One region of the Lysinibacillus sp. Ag94 genome, then DNA from elsewhere that is predicted to be linked to it. Evidence: riboswitches for the same ligand, from Rfam matches in the RefSeq annotation. Region 1 holds a riboswitch; each other region holds the start of a gene.
The links. Region 1 has a riboswitch for S-adenosylmethionine ahead of MY533_RS19485 (bifunctional homocysteine S-methyltransferase/methylenetetrahydrofolate reductase). Riboswitches for the same ligand answer to the same signal wherever they lie in the genome.

Region 1 (3,140 bases):
GAAATTTGCCTTTTTACGAAGCGGTTTCCCTGAGAACGAAACACCTTCATTTAACTGTTTTATTAATTGGATTAGCTCCATTGACGATACGTCGTAAACGCTAGTTGCTCCTGGGAAATCGCCTACCTTTGTCGGATCTCCAGTAACCGCTAAAACATCATGAATTCCTAGTGCATTTAATCCCATTAAATGTGATTGAAGACCAATTAAATTTCGATCTCGGCATGTTATATGGGTTAACGGGCGTACCCCGTGCGTTTCTTTCAGTAAGGCACCCATTGCGACATTACTAATCCTTGGAGAAGCAAGTGAATTATCTGCCATCATGACTACATCCGCGCCCGCCTCATATATTTTCTTTGCCCCTTTAATAAAGCCTTCTATTTCTAAATGTCTTGGTGTATCTAACTCCACAATAACCGAGCGTTCACGTTTTACTTTTTCATGTAATGGCTCATAATTTGCTGGCTCTGCCTCACGCACAATCTCTATTTTTTCTGGCTTTGTATACTTTTCTTCAACCGGGGATAACTCTTCTAAGTACTTTTTCGCTGCAGCAATATGCTTTGGTGTCGTACCACAACAGCCACCAATTAAACGCACCCCTTGATCACGAAGCTCTACAGCTGCTCGACCAAAATAATCAGCCTCCGACTCATAAACGACACGCCCATCCTCTAAATCAAGAAGAGAGGCGTTCGGATACGCTGACATAAATGCCTGCTCAGGAAGCTCTACCCCTTCAAAAGCTTGGATAGTATGGTGAGGACCTAAACGACAGTTAACACCTACGATATCAGCACCTAACGCTTCAAGTTCATGTAAGGCGTGATTTAAGCTCATTCCATTTTGTAATACTCCGGGTTCGTGCATAGAAACTTGAGCGATAATCGGTAATGTCGTTTTAGCTCGTAGCATTGATAAAGTCGCTGTTAGCTCTTCAAAATCATAATAGGTTTCAAGTAAAAGGCCATCTGGATTTCCTGCAAGTAAAACCGTTGCCTGCTCATCTATAGTTGCTAAGATTTCCTCTAACGTTGCATCACTTTTTCGAATACCACGGATTCCCCCAATAGTACCCAAAACAAATTGCCCACCATCCGCTGCTGCACGTTTTGCAATCGTTATAGCAGCTTCATTATATTGCTGTACACGAGATTCTAATCCATAGCGGGCTAATTTTATGGCATTAGCTCCGTAAGTGTTCGTCTGAATAATATCGGCACCAGCAGCTATATATTCTCTATGAATCTTTTCAATTAATTCCGGTCTCTGTACATTCATTTCCTCATGACAGTACTCCAAGCCATAGCCGTATAAAACTGTACCAATTGCACCATCTGCTGTAAGAACATGCGTTTTTAACCTTTCAAGCAATCCCATAAAACTAACCTCTCTTTCTTTTTCTATCATTATGCCTCGGCATAATTCGTTCTGAATCGGCTTTGGGCTTAGGCTGCAGGTTAGTTAGCCTACTACTAGCCGCTGAGAACTCCTTGCCGATTCCGTGACATCCGCCGAAGGCTTTAGGTCAACACGAAGTTGGTCACTCAGTCGTTGCCACAGGACGTGGCGTTCTTAGACCGAGTTCCTCTATTTCGACTGATGTTTGGACATCAGCCGAAAAAAAGTTAAAATAAAAAAGCCTTCTTTCACAAAAAAAGAAGGCTTTTACGTTTCGTAATTGTTTTCCTTCTCATCTTCGACACACGGTCTTCTGGATTTAGCACCTGACAATAAGTTGGTTGCTGAAGCTTCATAGGGCCAGTCCCTCTGCTTCTCTTGATAAGAATTTAGTATGAATTTTTTAAATAATTAAAAGAATCATATCGTTTACGAACGATTGAGTCAAGACTATTTCACTGAACAAAGGATAATTTTTACGAAATTCATAAAATTTTGATTTATATTAAACAATTACAATAGTTTTTCTACAAGTTCCTCACCAATTTTTTTACCATTTTGAATACACGCACCTATGCCTACTCCAAAATAAGAGCATCCTGCTATTGATAAATTTGGATAGTTTTTCTCGAGCTCTTGTAAGAGACCTTGCAACGCTTCACGATGTGCCAAGTCGTACTTCGGCATCTGGTCGATCCATTTCGTCACGTTAATAACAGTTGGTTTTTCTTCAATCCCTAAGCTTTTTCTTACGTCCTCTAGAGCTACAACCGCTAATTCTTCATCTGACATCATACGCAATTTCTCATACTCAGGGTTAATGCTCTTATAAAAAAGTCGTACAAGTAATTTTCCTTCTGCTGAAGTGTGTTTCCACTTGCGGCTTGTCCACGTTGCTGCATTACAGATAACATCCGAATTATGTGACACAATATAGCCTGTTCCATCTGCAGGTAATCTATTATCAGGAACATCAAATCCTAAATAAATCGTAATGGCGGATGCAGTATTAAATTGTTCAAAATAGCCGTTCAAAGAGTCATCCTGTAATAAGCTTTGTACCGCTTCATTTGGCAGTGCCAATACAACATGATTTGCTTCAATCATTTTACCGTTTGCTAACGTAACTGCGTATAGATTCTCCTGCTTTTTAACACTAGTAGTAGCAATCCCTTTTATAATTTCTACATCTGTTAATGTTTCTTCAAGTCGATCAATTAGTGACGATAAACCATTTTTAAATGAAATAAATTTTTTATTGGCGGCTTTCACAAATTGTTCTCTGTTTGCATCGAAACCTTTAATAATACTACCGTAATCGTTTTTGTAATCGATTAAATACGGTAAAGTAGAAGCAATTGAAAGTTGATTTAAATCTCCAGAATATACACCTGCAAGTACCGGTGCTATTTGGTTTTGAACAAGCTCTTCACCTAAATAATACGTTAAAAATTCCCCAATCGAGCTTTCCTTTGTAAACCTTTCATTCGGCATTGTTAAATCCTTTAACGCTTCTTTTTTACCTTCCTCTGATACAAGCGTGCTTTCCTCAAGAGATTGTAAGCTCATAGGAATACCGAATGTTGAGTCTGCTGGGATGGCATGTAGCTCATTATTTGTGTAAATATACGAAATACCTGTTTCGTTATATACAAGATTTTGTGCAAAATTCAGTTCCTCTACTAACTCCATGACACCTTTATGACGCGCTACAATAGAATCTGCTCCAGTTTCCA
Region 2 (3,140 bases), 830 kb from region 1:
CATGTGTAATAAGTAAAATAGTGATACCTAGCTCACGATTAATTTTCAGGAGAAGCTCAAGAATGGCGTCTGTTGTTTCGGGGTCGAGTGCACTTGTCGCTTCATCACTAAGCAAAATCTCAGGCTCCTGGGCAAGGGCACGTGCAATAGCGACACGTTGCTTTTGACCACCTGAAAGCTGGCTAGGATAGCTATCTAATTTCTCCGTTAGACCAACAATTTCTGCATATTTTGCAACGCGTTTTTTTACTTCAGAGTCGTTATAGCCAAGAAGCTTTAATGGTATCGAGATATTGTTGTAAACAGTCGCTGTTTTTAAAAGGTTAAAATGCTGGAAGATCATCCCGATTTTTTGCCGAGTTTTGCGAAGGTCGTTTAGAGAAAGGGAAGTAATATCTACATGATCGATGAATACTTTTCCTGTTGTTGGACGTTCTAATAAATTCACACAGCGAATAAGGGTACTCTTTCCTGCACCACTGTAGCCAATAACCCCATGGATTTCACCTTTTTTAACATGCAGGTTAATACCATCTACTGCTTTGACGATACCATTTTTAGTTTTAAATTCTTTTGTTATATTTTCTAGTTGAATCATAAGGTGATATCTCCTTTCTAAGTCCTTCGATAAAGCAAGAATCTGCTAGCTTTCCTGTAGGAGTCTCGCAGATTCTTGAAATACTTAATCGTCACTTACCAGCTTGGAATTATGGAGCCTTGGAATTTTTCTTCAATAAATTTGCGTACCTCATCAGATTGATAAGCTTCAACAAATTTTTTGATCGTTGGGTCATCTTCGTTTTCAGCACGCACCACAATGTAGTTCACATATGGAGAGTCCGTAGATTCTAAAAGAATGGAGTCTTTTTTAGGATTAAGGCCAGCATCAAGAGCGAAGTTTGTATTAATGGCAGCTACATCTACTTCACTAAGCTGTTTAGGAATTTGTGCAGCCTCTAATTCAATGAATTTCAAATTCTTTTTGTTTTCTTCCACATCGCGAATAGATGCTGTTAAGTCTGCACCGTCTTTTAATTTAATGATGCCAGCCTCTTGAAGGACAAATAGAGCACGAGCCCCGTTCGTTGGATCATTCGGTAATCCGAATGTAGCACCATCTGGAACTTCATCCAATGATTTATATTTCTCGGAGTATATGCCCATAGGAGTTAAAATTGTTTTTCCTACTGGCACTAAATCTGTTTTGTGATCTTTGTTAAATGCATCGAGGAAAGGCTCGTGTTGATAGCTGTTTACATCAAGATCACCCTCGGCTAACGATGTATTTGGTAAAACATAATCAGAAAACGTTTTTAGTTCTACCTCTAAGCCATTTTCTTTGGCAACTTTTGCTGCAGCCTCTGCAATTTGTTCGTGTGGACCAGAAGTTACACCTACTACAATCTTATTTTCATTAATAGTCTTACTTTGACTATCCTTACTATTTTCTTTAGTACCACAGCCCACTAATGCTGCTACTAATGTAAGACTTGCTAAACCTAATAAAATCTTGTTTTTCTTTTTCATGAAACATACCTCCAAAGTTGTTTTATCGGTAATAAAAATAAAAAAACTCTCTTAAAAATTAAGAGAGGCTCATGAAAAATTGTCCTCTCTTATCTTTCAAACAATGATTGTTTGCTGGAATTAGCACCTTCCTTAAAAAAGGAGGTTGCCGAGCTTCATAGGGCCAGTCCCTCAGCTACTCTTGATAAGAGATTTATAATATTTTTTTGTAAATCCGATAGAACTAATATAAATTATAGGATATAGTAAGTCAATTGAATTTTTAAAATTTTTCATTTTATTTTAATGTTTAGTCGCGAAAGAAGAGAGAAAAAACTGTCCCTATAGCAAGTTTGAGCTAATGGAACAGTTTTTGATTGAAATGTTCACAGGTTAAATAAGTTTAATTTTTCAATTCTGCTGATCGCTTCACGTAAGCGGTCTTCGCTAACAAGTAAACCAACTCGTACAAAGCCTTCACCATATTGACCGAAGCCATTGCCTGCAGCTACTGCTATATCAGCTTTGTCGAGCAATATATCGGCAAATTGTTCACTCGTAAAACCTAGTGGAACAGGGAGCCATGCAAAAAAAGAGCCTCTTGGTGCTGTAACTTGCCAACCAATTCGCTGAGCTTCTTCAATCAGGACGTTTCGTCGACGCTCATAGGTCGCTCTTAGCTTATCCGCGCAACTTTGGGAAGCAGTAAGCGCAACTGCTGCGGCTTGTTGTACGGCAGGAAATTGACTACAAAATAGATGATCTTGCATAAGGTTAATAGCTGCGATAATGTCGGGGTTACCAACCGCGAAACCAATGCGCCAGCCTGCCATATTATACGTTTTGGATAATGTATACATTTCGATACCGACATCTTTAGCACCATCAGCTTGCAGGAAGCTGACAGGTTTATGGCCGTCAAATCCAATCGCTCCGTAGGCAAAATCATGTGCGACGATAATATTATGCTTTTTTGCAAAGCGTACTGTTTCCTCGAAAAATTCCAATGTTGCAGTACCGCCAGTTGGATTATTCGGGTAATTCAAGTACAGCAACTTCGCCTTTTCCTTTACTTCATCGGCTAAAGCAGTATAATCTGGCAGGAAATCATTTTCTGCGAAAAGAGGCATAACTTCAAAATTAACATCACCTAATACGACACCAGATAAGTAATCTGGATATCCAGGGTCAGGTAATAGCATAGTGTCACCGGGGTTTAAAACAGCTAACGGTAGCTCAACAAGACCAATTTTCGTACCTCCGAGAATAGCAACCTCTGTATCAGGGTCAATGTCCACATTGTATTCACGTTTGTAGAAGCTTGCTGCTGCTTGGCGTAATTCTGCTATGCCACGAAATGGAGAGTATTGATGATTTTGAGGATTTTCTGCCGCCTCCTGTAATGCTTTAATAATGTGTAAAGGGGTGGGTTGATCTGGATTACCTTGACCAAGATTGATAACATCACGTCCTTCAGCAAGAGCAGCGTTTACTTTTTGTACAAGTGCTGCAAAAAATTGAGTTGGGAGTTGCTGTAGTTTTTTTGAGAATTCCATGCACGTCCACCTTTTTCAGAATATAATAATTATTGAAGATATGATGCACATAATATTACTTTTTTTAGTAATTGTCTA
Region 3 (3,140 bases), 280 kb from region 1:
ACGCACCAATCTCAGGTACAGTAGTTGAAGTAAATGCAGATTTAGAAGATAGCCCAGAATTCGTTAATGAATCACCATATGAAAAAGCATGGATGATCGTTGTAGAGCCTGCTGATGCTTCAGAAATTGACAAGCTTATGACAGCTGAGCAATACGAAGAAATGATTGCAGAATAAGACAAGCCTTTAGCTTCTTATAGCAGGTGCCTAAACATTAGCAACAAGAAGTTACAGCCTCCGGCGGATGTCACGGAATCGGAAAGGTGTGCTTAAAGGATGTTAGCCTAAGATCATCGCATGCATGCGATTATGGTTAACTGACCTGCATCGGTAAAAATACCACGTCCTTGTGGTTTTACCGAAATGAACGACATCGCGTCGGCCATCGTGTAGGCCTAAGCGCAAAGTCGATTTCGGACGCAATTATGCCGAGGCATAATTAATTAGAAAAACGTCGGAAACTACCGACGTTTTTTTATTATCCTCATGCATTCTCCCACTATTGTTGGTGAAGTAAATGCAAGTATATTTCTTTATTAATAGGTATCTAACTGTATCAACGATAAGGTTTATTGATATAATGAATTATAAGGGCTATGTCTAAATGGGGGTGGCGTGATGTTCGAGGGAAAATGCTTAATTGTAGAAGGCCGATCGGATAAACTTCAAATCGAACCTATTTTAAATGAAGACGTAAAAATACTTTGTACAAATGGTACAATTGGTGTGCATCAATTAGAAGAGCTACTCGATCCATATGAGGGTTGTGAGCTTTATACATTTTTTGATGCAGATACATCAGGTAATAAGCTACGGGCATTAATGGACAGACATTATCCAGAGGCTGAGCATTTACGAACGATGCCAACATATAAGGAAGTTGAGACAACTCCGAGGAAAGTGTTAGCGGCTATATTGCTTCGTGCACATTTCTCAATCCATAATGAGTATATTTTGTAAGGTTGCGTGAAAAAGATGGAAGAATGGTCAACAGAGCAGTGGAACGCGGCTATCCAGTCCGGTGAAAAAGCTGCCTTTTATTTATATACGCCAATGTGTGGAACGTGCGCAGTTGCATCGAAAATGATGATGGTAGTTGAACAATTGTTGCCACAACTACAGATTGGTAAAGCGAATATAAATTTTATAGAGCAAATAGCTTATGATAATAAAATCGAAAGTGTACCATGTTTACTCGTATATGAAGGCGGAGAAATGACAGCAAAGGTTTATGCCTTTCAATCTGTACCGTATTTATACGAATTGTTAAAAAATTAATTGACGGAATATTAATCGCGTGGTAAAGTAACAAATATATTAAAAAAACAATAAATATATCGAACTCTTATAAAGAGCGGCGGAGGGAAGTGCCCTATGAAGCCCGGCAACCATCACAAACGTGAAAAGGTGCCAAATCACCCAAAGATTTATCTTTGAAAGATGAGAGAACGGTTTAGCGTATAAGTTACGTGACCCCTTCTACTTGTCTATAAGTGAAGGGGTTTTTTTAATAGAGGAACTCAGTTCTAAGAATGTCATGTCCTGTGGCGATCAAGCGAAGCGACAGCAACACGGTTTTTATCTGTGCGAAAGCGAAGCGACAGCAACACGGTTTTTATCTGTGCGAAAGCGAAGCGACAGCAACAACAAAAAAACGACTGAGTGACCTTAACGAGGCATAATTGATATGAGAAAAGGAGAATTCGCTATGATTAATCTTCAAAATATTACGAAGAAATACAAAACTACGAATGGCGAATTAACAGCAGTTAAAGACGTCAACCTTTCTATTAAAAAAGGTGAAATTTTCGGCATTATCGGCTATAGTGGCGCTGGTAAAAGTACAATGATTCGCTTGTTAAATGGGTTAGAAAAGCCTACATCTGGTACGGTGACGGTTAACAATCAAGAGTTTTCATCCATAAAGGGGCAAAAGCTTAGGGATGCTAGACAAAAGGTAAGTATGATTTTCCAGCATTTCAATTTACTTTGGTCTAGAACTGTTGCAGAAAACATCGCTTTCCCACTCGAAATCGCAGGTGTGCCAAAGGCAAAACGTGAAGCACGTGTGAAAGAATTGATTACACTAGTTGGCTTGGATGGGCGCGAAAAAGCATATCCATCACAACTATCGGGGGGACAAAAACAACGGGTAGGTATCGCTCGTGCACTTGCTAATAATCCAGAGGTATTGTTATGTGATGAGGCAACATCCGCACTCGATCCAGAGACGACAGATGCTATTCTTGATCTACTTGTCGATATTAACGAACGATTAGGTTTAACGATTGTCTTAATCACACATGAGATGCACGTTATTCGTAAGATTTGTCATCGTGTAGCGGTTATGGAAGCTGGAGAAATTGTAGAACGTGGCGAAGTATTACAAGTATTCCAAGCTCCACAAGCTGCCATTACGAAAAAATTCGTTTCTCAAATTACAGATACGAAGGAAACACAGGAAACTGTGGCACAAATTAAAGCAAATTATCCTAATGGACAACTTGTTAAGCTAATCTTTGTAGGAGAAAAAACAGAGCAGCCTGTCATTTCACATCTTGTGAAACAGTTTGATGTAGAAGTAAGTATTGTACATGGTAATATTTCGCAAACGAAAAATGGAGCGTACGGTACACTTATTGTGCAAATTGATGGCTTAGGTGCCAATGTTGCTGCTGCACTTAGCTACTTAAATACAGTCGAAGTACAAACGGAGGTGATTGCAAATGCTAACTAGTCTTTTTCCGAATGTCGACTGGGAAAAAATGTGGGACGCTACGTATGAAACATTGTACATGACAACAATTTCTACGGTTATCACATTTATACTTGGATTAGTAATTGGAATCTTATTATTTTTATCAAGTCCCAACCAACTATGGGCCAATAAAATTGTGAATTTTTTAACAGGATCAATCGTTAATATTTTCCGTTCGATCCCATTTATCGTCTTGATTATTTTATTAATTCCATTTACGAAATTTTTACTCGGCACAATTCGTGGCGCAGATGCGGCTTTACCAGCATTAATTATTGGGGCTGCACCATTTTATGCTCGTATGGTATTAATTGCTTTACGCGAAATTGATAAAGGTGTTATTGAAGCGGCTCGTTCAATGGGTGCCAAAACGTCAACGATTA
Region 4 (3,140 bases), 1.7 Mb from region 1:
TTCTAGCTGACCAGATCGATAAAAAGAGATGGTTGATGTTAAAGAACCCATGGTGCCGGCAAGTTTATTAGTGGCTACTGCAGCTGCTGGATTTAAACCAGCAAACATAAGGGCAGGTAACGCAATTAAGCCTCCACCCCCAACGACTGCATCCACAAAGGCGGCTAAAAATCCAAAAGATATTAATAATATGACTACATTTACATCTACTTCAAATAGCATGTTTACACCTCTTTCGATAGTTACTACCGAAATAGTAACTAAATTTCACTTTGCTGTAAAGAATTATTTTTTATTGGCTTATCTTTATAGCCTTAACTTATAATAAAGGAAATGGAGGGATCGAATGGTTGAATTAATCGCGCAATTAAAAGAACTAGGATTCACAGAATATGAAGCGAAGGCCTATATTGCACTCGTACAAAATAGTCATGTTAGTGCCTATCAAGTAAGTAAAAACTCCGGTATCCCTCGTGCAAGAATATACGACATACTTGATGTACTTGTTGAAAAAGGGTTAGTACTAAAAGAAGAAACGGCAGATCAAACGATATACTCTTCCATTCCTGTCGCTGTGTTTTTACAGCAAATTCAGCAACGTTGGCAATCGAATTTCACATCGATTAGTGATCAATTAGAAAAATTAGAAGTAAAAGAGCAGGAAGCGGAGCATAAAGTTGTCACGATAAAAGGAAAAGAGGCAATCGTTAATTATTGTCAGTCATTATTAAAAAAAGCGGAGAAAAAAGTTATATTATCGATGTGGGAAGATATGTATGGGGAATTACGAGAAGCTATACAAGAGGTCGCACAGCATATTCCGATTCATGGTATTACATTGAATGTGGATGAAAATGTTTCACCCTTAGACCAGCATCGAACTACACAATATACGAGAAAAACTTCTACGCCACATTGGTTTATTTTGTCTGTAGATGGTCAAGATATGATTTATGGTCACTCTCCAGCACATCATGAAACCGCTTTTATTACCAATGATCCTGTTCATATTTATTTATTAGAGGATTATATCTGGCATGACGTGCTTATTAATCGCCTTTTAAAGCGCGATGATACGGAGCTTGAGGAATGGATTACGAAAGAACGTAAAGCATTTTTTTTAGAATGAAAATATTGAAAAAGAATCTGCAAGCCTCCATGTACATTTCATAAGGCGAGCAGATTCTTTTTTTCGTTAATTATTAATAAAATACTTTATCGACATTGTATTTAGCGCGGAATGAATTGATCGCGTACGTTTCATAAATTTCACGTTCCATTGGATCTTCCACTTCATACACTTCAATTTTGAAAACTTCATCACGATGATTTTTCATCGGTGACACATTGTCCTCAAAATGCTTTTTAATACGTTGACGAATTTTACGTGCTTTACCTACAAATAAAAGTTCGTTCTCTTCATTGTAGAATAAGAAAATACCACCCTTTTCACGAGTGATTTTATGGAAGTCGATAAAACCATGGTATGGTGTGATTGGTACATCTCCTGGCTTTAAATCTTGTTCGCGTTGGCGAATTACTACATCTGGTTTTGGAAAATCAATTTTAATCAAACTATTCACGTTCCTCTCTGTTACTAAAGGTATATGTTAACATAAGTACAACATGTTTACCATCAAATAATGAATGTAAACATTCAAGTTTAGTGTTAAACAAATGACATCATGACATGCATGATTAATAACAAAATATTCTATGTATTATTGATATTCTTAATTGTTCATGTTACAATTCTTTTTAATTAAATAATCTTATCAAGAGAAGTTGAGGGATTTGGCCCGATGACGCTTCAGCAACCTCTAACGAAAGTTAGAAAGGTGCTAATTCCAGCAAAGGATTTGTCCTTTGAGAGATAAGAGTGAACGTGGAAAAATCCTTCTCATTCTATCTCATATGGAATGAGGGGGATTTTTTAATTTCATCGTTTGATATTTGACTTTGCGCAGGGCCCGTGCATTGAATGTAACAAAAGAAATAAAAGAGAGGGGAATGCAAGATGCCAATTAATATTCCGAAAAACTTACCAGCTGGAGAACATTTACGTGAGGAAAAAATCTTCGTAATGGAAGAGGACAGAGCGAAGACGCAACAAATCCGTCCGTTAAATATATTAATTTTGAACTTAATGCCAGAAAAGGAAAAAACAGAGCTTCAATTACTTCGATTATTGGGGAATACACCGTTACAAGTAAATATTACATTTTTAAATACAGCTACGCATGAATCGAAAAATGTCAGTAAATCACATTTACAGTTATTTTACACGACCTTCAATCAAATCCGTCATCGCCGTTATGATGGTATGATTATTACAGGTGCACCAGTAGAAAAAATGGAATTTGAAGAAGTGAACTACTGGCAGGAAATTTCAGAAATTATGGATTGGTCTAAGACAAACGTAACATCGATTTTACATATATGTTGGGGTGCACAGGCGGCGTTATACCATCATTACGGTATCGGTAAAATAGGACTTCCTGCTAAATGCTCAGGTGTATATTCTCATGTCATTACGGATTTAACAGTGGATTTAGTACGAGGCTTTAGTGATTCATTTACGGCACCACATTCACGATATACATCTGTATCAATTGAAGAAGTACTTAGCCATCCTGATTTACGCTTACTCTCTTATTCTGAAGATGCTGGTGTTTTTATTGTGCAATCTAAAGATAATAAAAACATTATGATTACGGGCCATCTTGAATATGATGCAACGACTTTAGCTGATGAGTATAGTCGAGATGTTGCGAAAGGATTAGATATTGAGGTACCAGTGAATTACTTCCCACATGATAATCCCGCAAATGAACCGATTAATACGTGGCGTGCCCATACACATTTATTATTCTCCAATTGGTTGAACTACTATGTTTACCAAGAAACACCATACGAATGGGATTTCGTCGATCAAATTGAATATCATATTTAATGCCATTTAATAGCAATTAAAAATGATGACCTTGATTGGAGAGGGTCATCATTTTTTATGCCTTTATACTGTAAATTTAATTTTTATCACTGTTTGGGGTATTGCCAGTATCGCTATCATTCTGTGTAGTATTGCTTGAAGCGTTCTCACTTTTGCTCGGTGAAGGATTTTCACTATATCTACTACT

Region 2: another riboswitch for S-adenosylmethionine. It lies ahead of MY533_RS01510 (MetQ/NlpA family ABC transporter substrate-binding protein); the one in region 1 lies ahead of MY533_RS19485 (bifunctional homocysteine S-methyltransferase/methylenetetrahydrofolate reductase).
Region 3: another riboswitch for S-adenosylmethionine. It lies ahead of MY533_RS18040 (methionine ABC transporter ATP-binding protein); the one in region 1 lies ahead of MY533_RS19485 (bifunctional homocysteine S-methyltransferase/methylenetetrahydrofolate reductase).
Region 4: another riboswitch for S-adenosylmethionine. It lies ahead of metA (homoserine O-acetyltransferase MetA); the one in region 1 lies ahead of MY533_RS19485 (bifunctional homocysteine S-methyltransferase/methylenetetrahydrofolate reductase).

The regions. Positions count from the first base shown of each region.
Region 1 covers NZ_CP096780.1:4,132,931-4,136,070, forward strand. Annotated here, with positions in the region: gene MY533_RS19485 (bifunctional homocysteine S-methyltransferase/methylenetetrahydrofolate reductase) at 1-1,383, opposite strand, end outside; SAM riboswitch class I at 1,694-1,792, opposite strand; gene MY533_RS19490 (protoporphyrinogen oxidase) at 1,918-3,140, opposite strand, start outside.
Region 2 covers NZ_CP096780.1:332,560-335,699, forward strand. Annotated here, with positions in the region: gene MY533_RS01505 (methionine ABC transporter ATP-binding protein) at 1-598, opposite strand, end outside; gene MY533_RS01510 (MetQ/NlpA family ABC transporter substrate-binding protein) at 694-1,527, opposite strand; SAM riboswitch class I at 1,614-1,718, opposite strand; gene MY533_RS01515 (pyridoxal phosphate-dependent aminotransferase) at 1,893-3,062, opposite strand.
Region 3 covers NZ_CP096780.1:3,847,985-3,851,124, reverse strand. Annotated here, with positions in the region: gene gcvH (glycine cleavage system protein GcvH) at 1-176, shown strand, start outside; gene MY533_RS18050 (toprim domain-containing protein) at 618-959, shown strand; gene MY533_RS18045 (thioredoxin family protein) at 975-1,277, shown strand; SAM riboswitch class I at 1,342-1,446, shown strand; gene MY533_RS18040 (methionine ABC transporter ATP-binding protein) at 1,708-2,736, shown strand; gene MY533_RS18035 (methionine ABC transporter permease) at 2,726-3,140, shown strand, end outside.
Region 4 covers NZ_CP096780.1:2,468,155-2,471,294, reverse strand. Annotated here, with positions in the region: gene MY533_RS11390 (TSUP family transporter) at 1-222, opposite strand, end outside; gene MY533_RS11385 (TrmB family transcriptional regulator) at 347-1,129, shown strand; gene MY533_RS11380 (nucleotide excision repair endonuclease) at 1,203-1,574, opposite strand; SAM riboswitch class I at 1,770-1,880, shown strand; gene metA (homoserine O-acetyltransferase MetA) at 2,018-2,953, shown strand; gene MY533_RS11370 (GerAB/ArcD/ProY family transporter) at 3,030-3,140, opposite strand, start outside.